3 regions of the Rhodopseudomonas sp. P1 genome follow, and region 3 is predicted to be linked to each of the others. Evidence: predicted binding sites of a transcription regulator. Region 3 holds the regulator's gene; each other region holds the start of a gene.

Region 1 (4,279 bases), 1.9 Mb from region 3:
GCCCGCGCGGTGGCGCGCACCATCGGCTTGATCAGATCGACGAGCCGGTTGCCCGCATCGATGTCGACGCCGGAGTCGGCGTAGGTGAGGCCGTGCTTCCGCTCGGTCATGCCCGGTTTTCCCAATTCAAGCTGTGCGGCACCCGGGCATCCGTCGCCAGGGCGGAGCCCGCCGTCGATTTCGCCGGCGCGACGACGCTAGACCTAAGTCCCGCTTGTCCGCGCCCGGCCGATGTTTTGGGGTGGTTACGTCGGATTCCGCCAGCGTGCAATGGCTCGCAAGGGGACCCAGCATGGTCTATGTAGAAAACCAGCCCGCTCAACCGTCGAAAGTCGAGGTTTTTCGGCGGATTTGGGCCGGAAGCCGGGAACGTTGCGTGAGCATTCCAAACATCATTACGCTTTGCCGCATCCTGTTGGTGCCGGTGATCGTCTGGGCGATCGCGTCCAATGAGATGGAAATCGCCTTCGCGGTGTTCGTGGTGGCCGGGGTCAGCGACGCGGTCGACGGGTTTCTGGCCAAGCGCTTCAACATGTCCAGCGAGCTCGGTGCGCTGCTCGATCCGCTCGCCGACAAGGCGCTGCTGGTCTCGATCTACGTCTCGCTCGGGATCTGGGGGGCGATCCCGCGCTGGCTGGTGATCCTGGTGGTGTCGCGCGACATCATGATCGTCGGCGCGGTGATGATCTCCTGGGTGTTCGGGCGGCCGATCCCGATGAAGCCGCTGATGGTGTCGAAACTGAACACGGTCGCCCAGGTGTCGTTCGCCGCGCTGATCCTCGGCGCGCTCGCCTTCGGCTTCGAGCCGGCGCCTTACGACCTCTTTCTGATGGGCGCGGTGACCGTCTTGACCTTGCTTTCCGTCTCCCTCTATCTCGTCGAGTGGATGCGGCATATGAGCACGATCGAGCCAAGCCGTTGACCGCGTCGGCCGGCCGCGTTTTGGGCCGGCATGGAGCGCCCCGTGCCAGTTCGCGTTGAACCTCGACAATTAGCCCTCGACCTGCCGCATGCCGAAAGCCTGTCGCGCGAGGATTTCCTGGAAGGTTCAGCCAACACCGCGGCGCTGTCTCTGATCGAGAGCTGGCCGGACTGGCCCAACCGTATCATGATGCTGGTTGGCCCCGAGGGCAGCGGCAAGAGCCATCTGGCCGCGATCTGGGCCGAACTGGCTGGCGCGCGGTCGACCGCGGCGCAGGCGCTGAATGCAGCGGCGGTGCCCGGCGCGCTGGCGACCGGCGCGGTGGTGGTGGAAGACCTGGTGCCGGGCAGCTTCGACGAGCGGGCGCTCTTCCACCTGATGAACATGGCGCGGGAAGAAGAGGCCTATGTGCTGTTCACCGGCCGGGTCGAGCCTGCAGCCTTGTCGATCGACCTGCGCGACCTGAAGTCGCGGCTGCGGGCCGTGCCGGTGGTGTCGTTACTGCCGCCTGACGATGCGCTGTTTCGCGCCCTGATCGTCAAGTTCTGCGCCGACCGCCAGATGTGCATCGACGCTGCGCTTGTCGGCTACCTCGCCAACCGGATCGACCGGTCCTTCGTGGCTGCCCGCCAGGTGGTGGAAAAGCTCGACACCATGGCGCTGCGGCTCGGCCGCCCGGTGACCCGGGCGCTCGCCTCGGAAGTGCTGCGCGCCGACTAGCGCCCGCCCTGCGGCATATGGCGGGAAGGCGGCCCGCTTGACGGCTTCTGCGCCTCGTTTCTCAATGTCATGGAAACGTCATGCAGCGTCAGCATTGTCTCGCGGCGCCGCAGCCGCGGTGCGCCCCATCCTAGTCTGGATCAATTTCTCATGGACTCCGAGCAAGTGATTGCCATCGAAGAGAAAAAAGGCGAAGCCGAGCCGGCGTCGATGATCGCCGCCGGCCCCGAGCGATTCATCAATCGCGAGCTGTCATGGCTTCACTTCAACCGTCGGGTGCTCGAAGAATCGGTGAATCCGCACCACCCGGTGCTGGAGCGGGTGCGGTTTCTGTCGATTTCGGCCAACAACCTCGATGAATTCTTTATGGTCCGCGTCGCCGGTATCAAGGCGCAGATCCGCGAAGGCATCACCGAGCGCAGCCCGGACGGCCTGACGCCGTCCGAACAGCTCGCGCTGATCAACGAGGCGGTCTCCAAACTCGCCAGCGACCAGCAGTCGATCTGGCGCGAGCTGCGCGGCGTGCTCGCAGACTCCGGTATCCTGTTGTTGGACGGCAAGGACGTCACCAAGGCGGAGCGGACGTGGATCGAGGATCACTTCCTCCACAACATCTTCCCGCTGCTGACCCCGCTGGCGATCGACCCGGCGCATCCGTTCCCGTTCATCCCGAGTCTCGGCTTCACAATCGGCCTGCAGCTGGCTCGGGTCTCCGATGGCAAGCCGATGAATGCGCTGATCCGGATGCCGGCGCGGATCGACCGTTTCATCCGTCTGCCCGGGAATGGGCGCGACCAGGCCGTCCGGGTGATGACGCTGGAGCAGGCGACCTCGCTGTTCATCGGGCGGCTGTTCCCCGGCTACCACGTCAAGGGGCAGGGCTCGTTCCGGATCATCCGCGACAGCGAACTGGAAATCGAGGAAGAGGCCGAGGATCTGGTGCGGCTGTTCGAGACCGCGCTGAAGCGGCGGCGGCGCGGGTCGGTGATCCGGATGGAGGTCGACTCCTCCATGCCGGAGGAGCTGCGCGTGTTCGTGCAGCGCGCGCTCACCGCGGCCGACGACGAGGTGTTCCTGGTCGACGGCGTGCTGGCGATGAACGAGCTGTCGCAGCTCACCCGGGTCGATCGTCCCGATCTTGAATTCGTCCCGTACGTGCCGCGGCATCCGGAGCGGGTGCGCGACCATGGCGGTGATATCTTCGCGGCGATCCGGCAGAAGGACCTGATCGTCCACCACCCGTATGAATCGTTCGACGTCGTCGTTCAGTTCCTGCAGCAGGCGGCGCGCGATCCCGATGTCGTCGCGATCAAGCAGACGCTTTACCGCACCTCCAACAACTCGCCGATCGTGCGCGCGCTCGCCGAAGCCGCCGAGGCCGGCAAGTCGGTCACCGCGCTGGTCGAACTGAAGGCGCGGTTCGACGAAGAAGCCAACATCCGCTGGGCGCGCGACCTCGAGCGCGCCGGCGTGCAGGTGGTGTACGGCTTCCTGCAGCTCAAGACCCACGCCAAGCTGTCGCTGGTCGTGCGGCGCGAGGGTGGCAGCCTGACGACCTACATCCACACAGGCACCGGTAACTACCATCCGGTGACGGCGCGTATTTATACGGACCTGTCGTACTTCACCTCCGATCCGATCCTCGGCCGCGACGCTGCGCGGGTGTTCAACTACATCACAGGCTACGCCGAGCCTAGCGACATCGAGAAGATGGCGGTATCGCCGATCACGCTGCGCAAGACCATGCTCGAGCATATTCGCGGCGAGACGACCTTTGCCCGCCACGGCAAGCCGGCCGCGATCTGGCTGAAGATGAATGCACTGGTCGACCCCGAGATCATCGACGCGCTGTACGAAGCCTCGCGCGCAGGGGTCTCGGTCGAACTGGTGGTCCGCGGCATCTGCTGCCTGCGGCCGGGCGTGCCGGGGCTGTCGGACAACATCCGGGTGAAGTCGATCATCGGCCGGTTCCTCGAACACGGCCGTATCTACTGCTTCGGCAACGGCTACGGCCTGCCGAGTGCCAAGGCGGCGGTGTACATCTCCTCCGCCGACATGATGCCGCGCAATCTCGACCGCCGGGTCGAAGTGCTGTGCCCGATGCTCAACCCGACCGTGCATCAGCAGGTGCTGGAGCAGATCATGGTAGCCAACCTGAAAGATACCGAGCAAAGCTGGCGGTTGTTGCCGGACGGATCGTCGACGCGTATGAAGGCGGCCAAGGGCGAGGAGCCCTTCAACGTCCACAACTACTTCATGACCAATCCGAGCTTGTCCGGCCGTGGGAAGTCGCTCCAGGAATCCTCACCCCGCCGGCTCACCCGGCGTGCTGAACGTCAGCAGTCCCAGCAGACTTCCTAAGGGACGACGACGTTGAGCAAGCAGCCGCACAGGCGCGAACCCAGCGTCGCCGTCATCGACATCGGCTCGAACTCCGTGCGCCTCGTGGTCTACGAGGCGCTGGCGCGCAGTCTGGTCACCGTCTTCAACGAGAAGGCGCTGTGCGGCCTCGGCCGCGAGGTGCAGACCACCGGCCTGCTGACCAAGGATGCCGTCAGCAAGGCGCTGGTGGCCCTCCGGCGGTTTCGTGCGCTGATCCGGGTGATGAAGGTTGGCAAGGTGTTCGCGATCGCGACC
Region 2 (4,279 bases), 490 kb from region 3:
GGCTGCGGCTGAAGAAATGGCGCGGCCAGGACATCGGCCCGGCGCCGGCCGCCTGAGCCGCATCCGCACCTCCGCCGCGATTAAACGCGTGCCGCTGGCCGCGAAGTTTGGTATGCGCGCAGCAACCGCAACTGCTTCAACCGATTGGGACTTCCAATGACTACGATCTTGAAAAGCCTGCCCAAGGGCGAAAACGTCGGCATCGCTTTCTCAGGGGGTCTCGATACCAGCGCGGCGCTGTTGTGGATGAAGCAGAAGGGCGCCCGGGTGTTCGCCTATACCGCGAATCTCGGCCAGCCCGACGAGGCCGATTACGACGCCATCCCGCGCAAGGCGATGGAGTTCGGCGCCGAGAAGGCCCGCCTGGTCGATTGCCGCACCCAGCTGGTGCACGAAGGCATCGCGGCGATCCAGGCCGGCGCCTTCCACGTTTCGACCGGCGGCATCGCCTACTTCAACACCACCCCGCTCGGCCGCGCCGTGACCGGCACCATGCTGGTGTCGGCGATGAAGGAAGACGGCGTCAACATCTGGGGCGACGGCTCGACCTACAAGGGCAACGACATCGAGCGGTTCTACCGCTACGGCCTGCTCACCAATCCGGCCTTGCGGATCTACAAGCCCTGGCTCGACCAGCAGTTCATCGACGAGCTCGGCGGCCGTGCCGAAATGTCGGCGTTCATGACCTCCCACGGCTTCGCCTACAAGATGAGCGCCGAGAAGGCGTATTCGACCGACAGCAATCTGCTCGGCGCCACCCACGAGGCCAAGGATCTCGAACACCTCGACAGCGGCATCAAGATCGTCAACCCGATCATGGGCGTGCCGTTCTGGCGCGACGACTGTGCCGTCAAGGCCGAGACCGTCAGCGTGCGGTTCGAGGAAGGCCAGCCGGTCGCGCTCAATGGCCAGACCTTCACTGATCCGGTCGCGATGTTCTACGAAGCCAATGCCATCGGCGGCCGCCATGGCCTCGGCATGAGCGACCAGATCGAAAACCGCATCATCGAAGCCAAGAGCCGCGGCATCTACGAAGCGCCCGGCATGGCGCTGCTGCACATCGCCTATGAGCGGCTGGTCACCGGCATCCACAACGAAGACACTATCGAGCAGTACCGCATCAACGGCATGAAGCTCGGCCGGCTGCTGTATCAGGGCCGCTGGTTCGACTCGCAGGCCCTGATGCTGCGCGAGACCGCGCAGCGCTGGGTCGCCCGCGCCGTCACCGGCGAAGTGACGCTGGAGCTGCGCCGCGGCAACGACTACTCGATCATGAACACCCAGAGCCCGAACCTGACCTATGCGCCGGAGCGGCTGAGCATGGAGAAGGTCGAGGACGCACCGTTCACACCGGCGGACCGCATCGGCCAGCTCACCATGCGCAACCTCGACATCACCGACACCCGCGCCAAGCTCGGCCTCTACGCCAAGACCGGCCTGCTGTCGTCCGGCGAAGGCACCCCGATCCCGCAGCTGGAGAACGACAAGGGCTAATAATAGCTCACCGTCATTCCGGGGCGCGAGCGCAGCTCGCGAACCCGGAATCCCGAGGTTGTTGAACGACCGGCGGTACCCCGAACGTCGAGATTCCGGGTTCGCACGAGCTGACGCTCGCGCGCCCCGGAATGACATGCTTGGTTAGTCACTAAGATCGAGCACACATCCACCACCACGCGGCGCGGCGTCATCCAGCCGTCATTTGCCGCTCATACGGTCCCGCGCATCAATCAGGACCGTGATGATGACCAGGCATGTTGTCGCGACGGCGTTTGCGTCGCTGATGTTCGTTTCGGCCGCTTCGGCCCAGACTATTTACCCGATCGACCGCGCCGAGATTCTGGCCGGCGCCAAATTCGACCTCAAGGTCGAGTTCGGCGGCGAAGTCACTGCGGACAAAGCCAGCCTCACCATCAATGGTGCTGACGCCGCGAGCGTGTTCGGCAAAGCCCCGGAACTGATCGCGCAAGAGGCGGGACAACCCCGGTCGGCACTGCTGCTCCGCGACGTGACGCTGAATAAGCCCGGCCGCTACAGCATCGAGGCCGGCGACGGCGCTACGCGCCGCAGCGTCAGCTGGACCGTGTACGACACCGGGCCTCGGCGGGCCAAGAACGTGATCCTGTTTGTCGGCGACGGTCTGTCCCCGGCGTATCGGGTGGCGGCGCGACTGCTGTCGAAAGGCATTCAGGAAGGCCGCGCGGGCGGCAAGCTGGCGATCGACGACATGCCGCAGATGGCGCTGGTGTCGACCGCGGGCAGCGACTCGATCATCACCGACTCGGCCAATGCGGCCAGCGCCTATGCGACCGGCCACAAGGCCGCCGTCAACGCGATGGGGGTCTATGCCGACCGCACCCCCGACCCGCTCGACGATCCCAAGGTCGAAACGCTGGCCTCGCTTGCCAAGCGCAAGCTCGGGCTGTCGATCGGCATCGTCACCAACACCGAGGTGGAAGACGCGACGCCCGCGGCGGTGATCGCCCACACCCGCCGCCGCGCTGCCTATGACGACATCGTCGCGCAGTTCTATGCCGCCCAGCCCGACGTGCTGATGGGCGGCGGCGCGGCTTACTTCCTGCCGAAAGCCGCGAACGGCAAGCGCAAGGACGATATCGATTATCTGGCGAAATTCCGCGATGCCGGCTACGCGGTCGCCACCAACGCGACCGACCTCGACGCGGCGAGCAAGACCGGCCCGCGAAAACTGCTCGGCCTGTTCGCGCCCGGCAACATGGACGGCGTGCTCGACCGCCGCTTCCTCAAAGGTGGCGGGGTCGCCAAGAACCCGGACCAGCCCGATCTGACCCAGCAGGTCGCGGTCGCCCTCGACGTGTTGTCGAAGAACGACGCAGGTTTCTTCCTGATGGTTGAATCCGGCCTGATCGACAAATACGCCCATGCACTCGACATGGAGCGTGCCGTGTACGACACCATCATGCTCGACAACGCGGTGCGCCAGACCCGCGACTGGGCCAAGGCCCGCGGCGACGACACGCTGATCCTGGTAGTGGCCGATCACAACCATCCCAACGCGCTGGTCGGCACCGTGCGCGACGATCTGGCCGAGGGCGACGAGGTGCCGCTGCGCGAGCGGATCGGCGTGTACGAGCGCGCCGGCTTTCCGAACTATCCGGCGCCCGATGCGGACGGCTATCCGGAGCGCGTCGATGTCAGTCGTCGCCTGGCAATCTTCTCCGCCAGCCTGCCGGATCACTACGAGACGCTGCGGCCGAAGCTCGACGGCCCCAACCAGCCGACCGAGGCGGGCGACAAGCCCGGCACCTTCAAGGCCAACGACAAGTACAAGGGCGTGCCCGGCGCAGTGCTGCGCATCGGCAATCTGCCGGCGATGATGAACGCCAGCGTGCACTCCGGCGAGGACGTGATCCTGACCGCCGCCGGCCCCGGCAGCGAGCGGGTTCGCGGTTCGCTGGAGAACACCGATGTGTTCCGGGTGATGGCCGACGCGCTGGGCCTCGGCGCCGAGGCCAAGTAGCAGGCGGCGCGAGGCTTAAGCGACCCGCGCCGACCCCATCGCAAACTCTGCACCGGCGGAAGCACCGCTCTGCTGCAGGTCGAGCAGCCCGGTGATTTCAGAATTGGGACGGGCCTGGCTGAACAGGAAGCCCTGCGCTTCCTGGCAGCCTTCGGCGCGCAGCCAGCTCAGCTCCGCCTCGCTTTCGACGCCCTCGGCCGTGATGGTGACGCCGAGACCGTTGCCGAGGCTGATGATCGAACGCACGATCGCCTGGGATTCGCGATTGTCACACAGCCCGCGGACGAACGACTGATCGATCTTGATCTTGTCGAACGGGAAGCTGCGCAAATAACTCAGCGACGAATAGCCGGTGCCGAAATCGTCCATCGAGATCCGCACCCCAAGGGCGCGCAGCGCATGCAGCGTCGCCAGCACCTGGCTGCTCTTTTCCAGCAGCAGCGTTTCGGTGATCTCGAGCTCCAGCCGACGCGGCGGCAGGCCGGACTGCTTCAGCGCATCCATCACCACCGAAAGCAGATTGCCGACCCGGAATTGCAGCGGCGACAGGTTGACGGCGACGCGGACATCGTCCGGCCAGCGCGCGGCGTCCATGCAGGCCGAGCGCAGGATCTGCGCGCCGATGGCGTTGATCAGTCCGGTGTCTTCGGCGACCGGAATGAATTCGGCCGGCGAGATCATGCCGCGCTCCGGATGCGGCCAGCGCACCAGCGCTTCGCTACCGGTGATACGGCCGTCGGCGAGACGGACCAGCGGCTGATAGTAAGGGCGCAGCACTTCGTG
Region 3 (4,279 bases):
CGTCCGCGATGCCGCCGATCGGCGCCCAGCCGGACGGCCCGGCCAAGGTGACCGTACGCGACCTCAACTTCTACTACGGTCAGAACCACGCGCTGAAGCACATCAATCTGGCGCTCGCCACCAACCGCGTCACCGCGTTCATCGGTCCGTCGGGCTGCGGCAAGTCGACCCTGCTGCGCATCTTCAACCGGATGTATGATCTGTATCCGGGGCAGCGCGCCGAGGGGCAGGTGCTGCTCGACAACACCAACATCCTCGACCCCAAGCTCGACCTCAACCTGCTGCGCGCGCGGGTCGGCATGGTGTTCCAGAAGCCGACCCCGTTCCCGATGACGATCTATGAGAACATCGCGTTCGGCGTCCGGCTGTACGAGAAGATCTCGAAGTCGGAGATGGACGGACGTGTCGAGAAGGCGCTGCGCGGCGCGGCGCTGTGGAACGAAGTCAAAGACAAGCTCAATGCCTCCGGCCTCAGCCTGTCGGGCGGTCAGCAGCAGCGGCTGTGCATTGCCCGCACCATCGCGGTGCGGCCGGAAGTGATCCTGTTCGACGAGCCGTGCTCGGCGCTCGACCCGATCTCCACTGCCAAGATCGAAGAGCTGATCGACGAGCTGAAGGAACAATACACCATCGCGATCGTGACCCATAACATGCAGCAGGCGGCGCGCGTGTCGGAGTCGACCGCCTTCATGTATCTCGGCGAGCTGATCGAGTTCGGCCCGACCAACAAGATCTTCACCTCGCCGAGCGATCGGCGCACCCAGGACTACATCACCGGCCGGTTCGGCTGACGCGGCGGGCGAGGAGCACGGATATGGGATTCGAACATACCACCAAGGCGTTCGACGGCGACCTGCAGGATCTGACCCGGCTGGTTGCGGAGATGGGCGGCCTGGCCGAGCGTCAGATCGTCGACTCGGTCGATGCGCTGATCCGGCGCGACGTCGCGCTGGCCTCCCGCGTGGTCGCGGCCGATGCCGAGATCGACCAGATGCAGCGGAGTATCGAAGAGCGCGCGGTGCTGACCATCGCGCGGCGCCAGCCGATGGCGATCGACCTGCGCGAAATCGTCGGCGCGATGCGCGTCGCCACCGACCTCGAGCGGATCGGCGATCTGTCGAAGAACATCGCCAAGCGCGTCAATGCGATCGACAGCGACTTCCATCCGCTGAAGCTGATCCGTGGCCTCGAGCACATGACCGACCTCGTGCAATCGCAGGTCAAGGCGGTGCTCGATGCCTATACGGCGCACGATCTGCCGGCCGCGATGGTGGTGTGGAACGGCGACGAGGAAGTCGACGCGATCTGCACCTCGCTGTTCCGCGAGCTGCTCACCTACATGATGGAAGATCCGCGCAACATCTCGTTCTGCATTCACCTGATGTTCTGCGCCAAGAACATCGAGCGGATCGGCGATCATGCGACCAACATCGCCGAGACGGTGTTCTACATGATCGAAGGCCAGCAGATCATGGACAAGCGTCCGAAGGGCGACATGACCACCTTCGCCAACGCGACGCCTGGCAACTGACGCTGCTCTGGCGGCCGGCCCGCCGGGCCGGCGCCATGGGACGGATCGAGACGACACTGAGACGAGGACGACGATGGCTGCGCGCATTCTGGTAGTTGAAGACGAGGAAGCGCTGACGACGCTGCTGCGATACAATCTGGAATCAGAAGGTTACGAGGTCGAGACCGTCGCACGCGGCGACGACGCCGACACCCGGATGAAGGAGCGGATTCCGGATCTCGTGGTCCTGGACTGGATGCTGCCGGGCCTGTCCGGCATCGAACTGTGCCGCCGCCTGCGGGCGCGCAACGACACCAAGCAACTGCCGATCATCATGCTCACCGCGCGCGGCGAGGAAAGCGAGCGCGTCCGCGGGCTCGCCACCGGGGCGGACGATTACATCGTCAAGCCGTTCTCGGTGCCGGAGCTGCTGGCGCGGGTGAAGGGCCTGCTGCGCCGTGCTGCGCCGGAGCGGCTCGCCACCGTGCTGGCGTATGGTGATCTCGAACTCGATCGCGACAAGCGCCGGGTGGCGCGGTCCGGCCGGCCGATCGATCTCGGCCCGACCGAGTATCGCCTGCTCGAATTCTTCCTGGAGCACCCGGGCCGGGTGTTCAGCCGCGAGCAGCTGCTCGACGGCGTCTGGGGGCGCGACATCTATATCGATGAGCGCACCGTCGACGTGCACATCGGCCGCCTGCGCAAGCTGCTCAATATCGGTCGCGAGCAGGACCCGATCCGCACCGTCCGCGGCGCCGGCTACGCGCTCGACGACCGCTTCGCCAAGGTCGAAGGCAGCCCGTCGTAGTTGTTAGCAGGTTTGCGACGTCGGGTGGGCAAAGCGAAGCGTGCCCACCAAGACACTCGTTTCAAATCACGATGACCGCGAGCGTGATTTAGCGACACGTGGGAACGACGCGATGGCGGCGTTTGTCGACTCTATCGCTTTTGCAATCGTTCAGCTGCGGCCTCAGCCCAACATAGCAGCGTCATTCTCCGCGAAGGCGGAGGATCCAGTATTGCAGTGAGTGGGGGGAAGTAACCGACGCTCTGGAATACTGGGTCGCCCGCTTTTGCGGGCGATGACAGTTTGGAGGGATGGCGCAGCCCTGCGCTGCACGCGCGGTTTGCCGCGGCCTCGGGCAGGCGGCGTCAGTCTAGCGCGTGGTCTTGGGAGCTGCGCGGCGGCGATCGCCGACCGGCTGATAGGCGATGCGCGAGTGATGCGCGCAGTAGGGCAGGCCCGGCAGCGACTTGCCGCCGCAGAAGAAGAATTCCGGGCTCGACGGGTCGCCGACCGGCCAGTGGCAGGTGGCTTCGTTGAGTTCCAGCAGCGACAGCCGCTGGTTCATCGGAACCACGTTGTCGAAGGCGATCGGATCGGGCTCGGCTTCCACTTCGAAAGCGTGCGCCAGCGCGGTGTTGCCGCGCGCCACCGGGCGGGTCACCCTCATCATCTGCTGCACCGGGCGCGCCTTGCGCGGCCGCGGCGCTGCCGACGTGGGGCTCTTGGCCCGGCCCGACAGGCCGAGGCGGTGGACCTTGCCGATCACGGCATTGCGGGTAACGTTGCCAAGCTCGGCGGCAATTTGACTCGCCGACAGCCCGCCCTCCCACAATTTCTTCAACTGCTCGACGCGCTCGTCGGTCCAGGTCAATGCCGTCATAGTTCTATCCCTTCCTGCCGCGGGCGCCGAAGGGCGGCGCGGAACCGCGGCTGTGAGGTCGTCAAAATCTCAGCTGTCAGAATCCCTTAGCGCTCGCCGGACGACCCTTGCCGCCCCGGCGTTACGCCTCATCCGAGAACTCGAAATGGATTACAAACCGCGCACGAGATGTCGTACCCGACAGTCAAAAGGCTACAATATGCCGTGACTCGCGCGCAAGAGTCCGACCCGGTGCGTCCACACCTTCTCCTGTGAGTGAGTCCGCGAAGCCACAACAAACAGCGCGAGTGCTGCTTTCCGGCAGCACTTCGTCGAAGCTCCGTGTTGACAGTGAGTTCGACGCTTCTAGAATAATCCCACGTGCCGCCTGGAAAGGCGGCACGTTTCGTTTCCGGGGTACGTTGTCCCAGACTGCGTTCGTGTCATGCGCGTGACGCGGCCGGCCGGCGGCCCGCTATTTTCCGATCGGATCGGCCATGTCTCAGAGCGCTTCAACGTCCCATCTCCTCCCGGTTTTCGCCAGAGCGGATGTCGCGTTCGAGCGCGGCGAAGGTGTCTGGCTGCACGGAACTGATGGCGAGCGCTACCTCGACTTCACCAGCGGCGTCGCCGTCAACGCGCTCGGCCATTGCCATCCGCATCTGGTCGAAGCCTTGCAGCAGCAGGCGACCAAACTGTGGCACATGTCCAACCTGTTCAAGAGCCCGGACGGCGAGAAGCTGGCGGCGCGGCTGTGCGAACAGAGCTTTGCCGACAAGGTGTTCTTCTGCAATTCGGGTGCTGAAGCGGTCGAGTGCGCGCTGAAGATGGCGCGGCACTACCACTTCTCCAAGGGCGAGCCCGAGCGCACCCGGGTGATTACTTTCGAAGGCGCGTTCCACGGCCGCACGCTCGGCACGCTCGCCGCTACCGGCGCGGCAAAGTACCTGGAAGGCTACGGCAAGCCGCTCGACGGTTTCGATCAGTTGCCGCTCGGTGACCTCGATGCGGTCAAGGCCGCGATCGGTCCGACCACCGCCGCGATCCTGATCGAGCCGCTGCAGGGCGAGGGCGGCGTGCGCTCGCCGGAGCTGGCGTTCTTCCGCGGCCTGCGTGAGCTGTG

Evidence for each region. Region 3 encodes PhoB, which activates phosphate uptake and scavenging genes when phosphate is short. Its sites were predicted from a motif close to TGTCATNNANCTGTCAT; they were not measured.
Region 1: a site for PhoB is predicted at 1,708-1,724, ahead of LRC39_RS15635 (RNA degradosome polyphosphate kinase). Genes of this name have one in related genera too.
Region 2: a site for PhoB is predicted at 1,683-1,699, ahead of LRC39_RS02000 (alkaline phosphatase). Genes of this name have one in related genera too.

The regions. Positions count from the first base shown of each region.
Region 1 is NZ_CP088006.1:3,376,841-3,381,119, reverse strand. Features, by position in the region: gene purM (phosphoribosylformylglycinamidine cyclo-ligase) at 1-110, opposite strand, end outside; gene LRC39_RS15645 (CDP-alcohol phosphatidyltransferase family protein) at 377-922, shown strand; gene LRC39_RS15640 (chromosomal replication initiator DnaA) at 953-1,642, shown strand; gene LRC39_RS15635 (RNA degradosome polyphosphate kinase) at 1,793-4,003, shown strand; gene ppx (exopolyphosphatase) at 4,016-4,279, shown strand, end outside.
Region 2 is NZ_CP088006.1:416,227-420,505, reverse strand. Features, by position in the region: gene LRC39_RS02010 (phosphatase PAP2 family protein) at 1-56, shown strand, start outside; gene argG (argininosuccinate synthase) at 157-1,494, shown strand; gene LRC39_RS02000 (alkaline phosphatase) at 1,739-3,496, shown strand; gene LRC39_RS01995 (putative bifunctional diguanylate cyclase/phosphodiesterase) at 3,512-4,279, opposite strand, start outside.
Region 3 is NZ_CP088006.1:5,247,399-5,251,677, reverse strand. Features, by position in the region: gene pstB (phosphate ABC transporter ATP-binding protein PstB) at 1-791, shown strand, start outside; gene phoU (phosphate signaling complex protein PhoU) at 815-1,531, shown strand; gene phoB (phosphate regulon transcriptional regulator PhoB) at 1,605-2,318, shown strand; gene LRC39_RS24255 (GcrA family cell cycle regulator) at 2,668-3,177, opposite strand; gene LRC39_RS24250 (aspartate aminotransferase family protein) at 3,654-4,279, shown strand, end outside.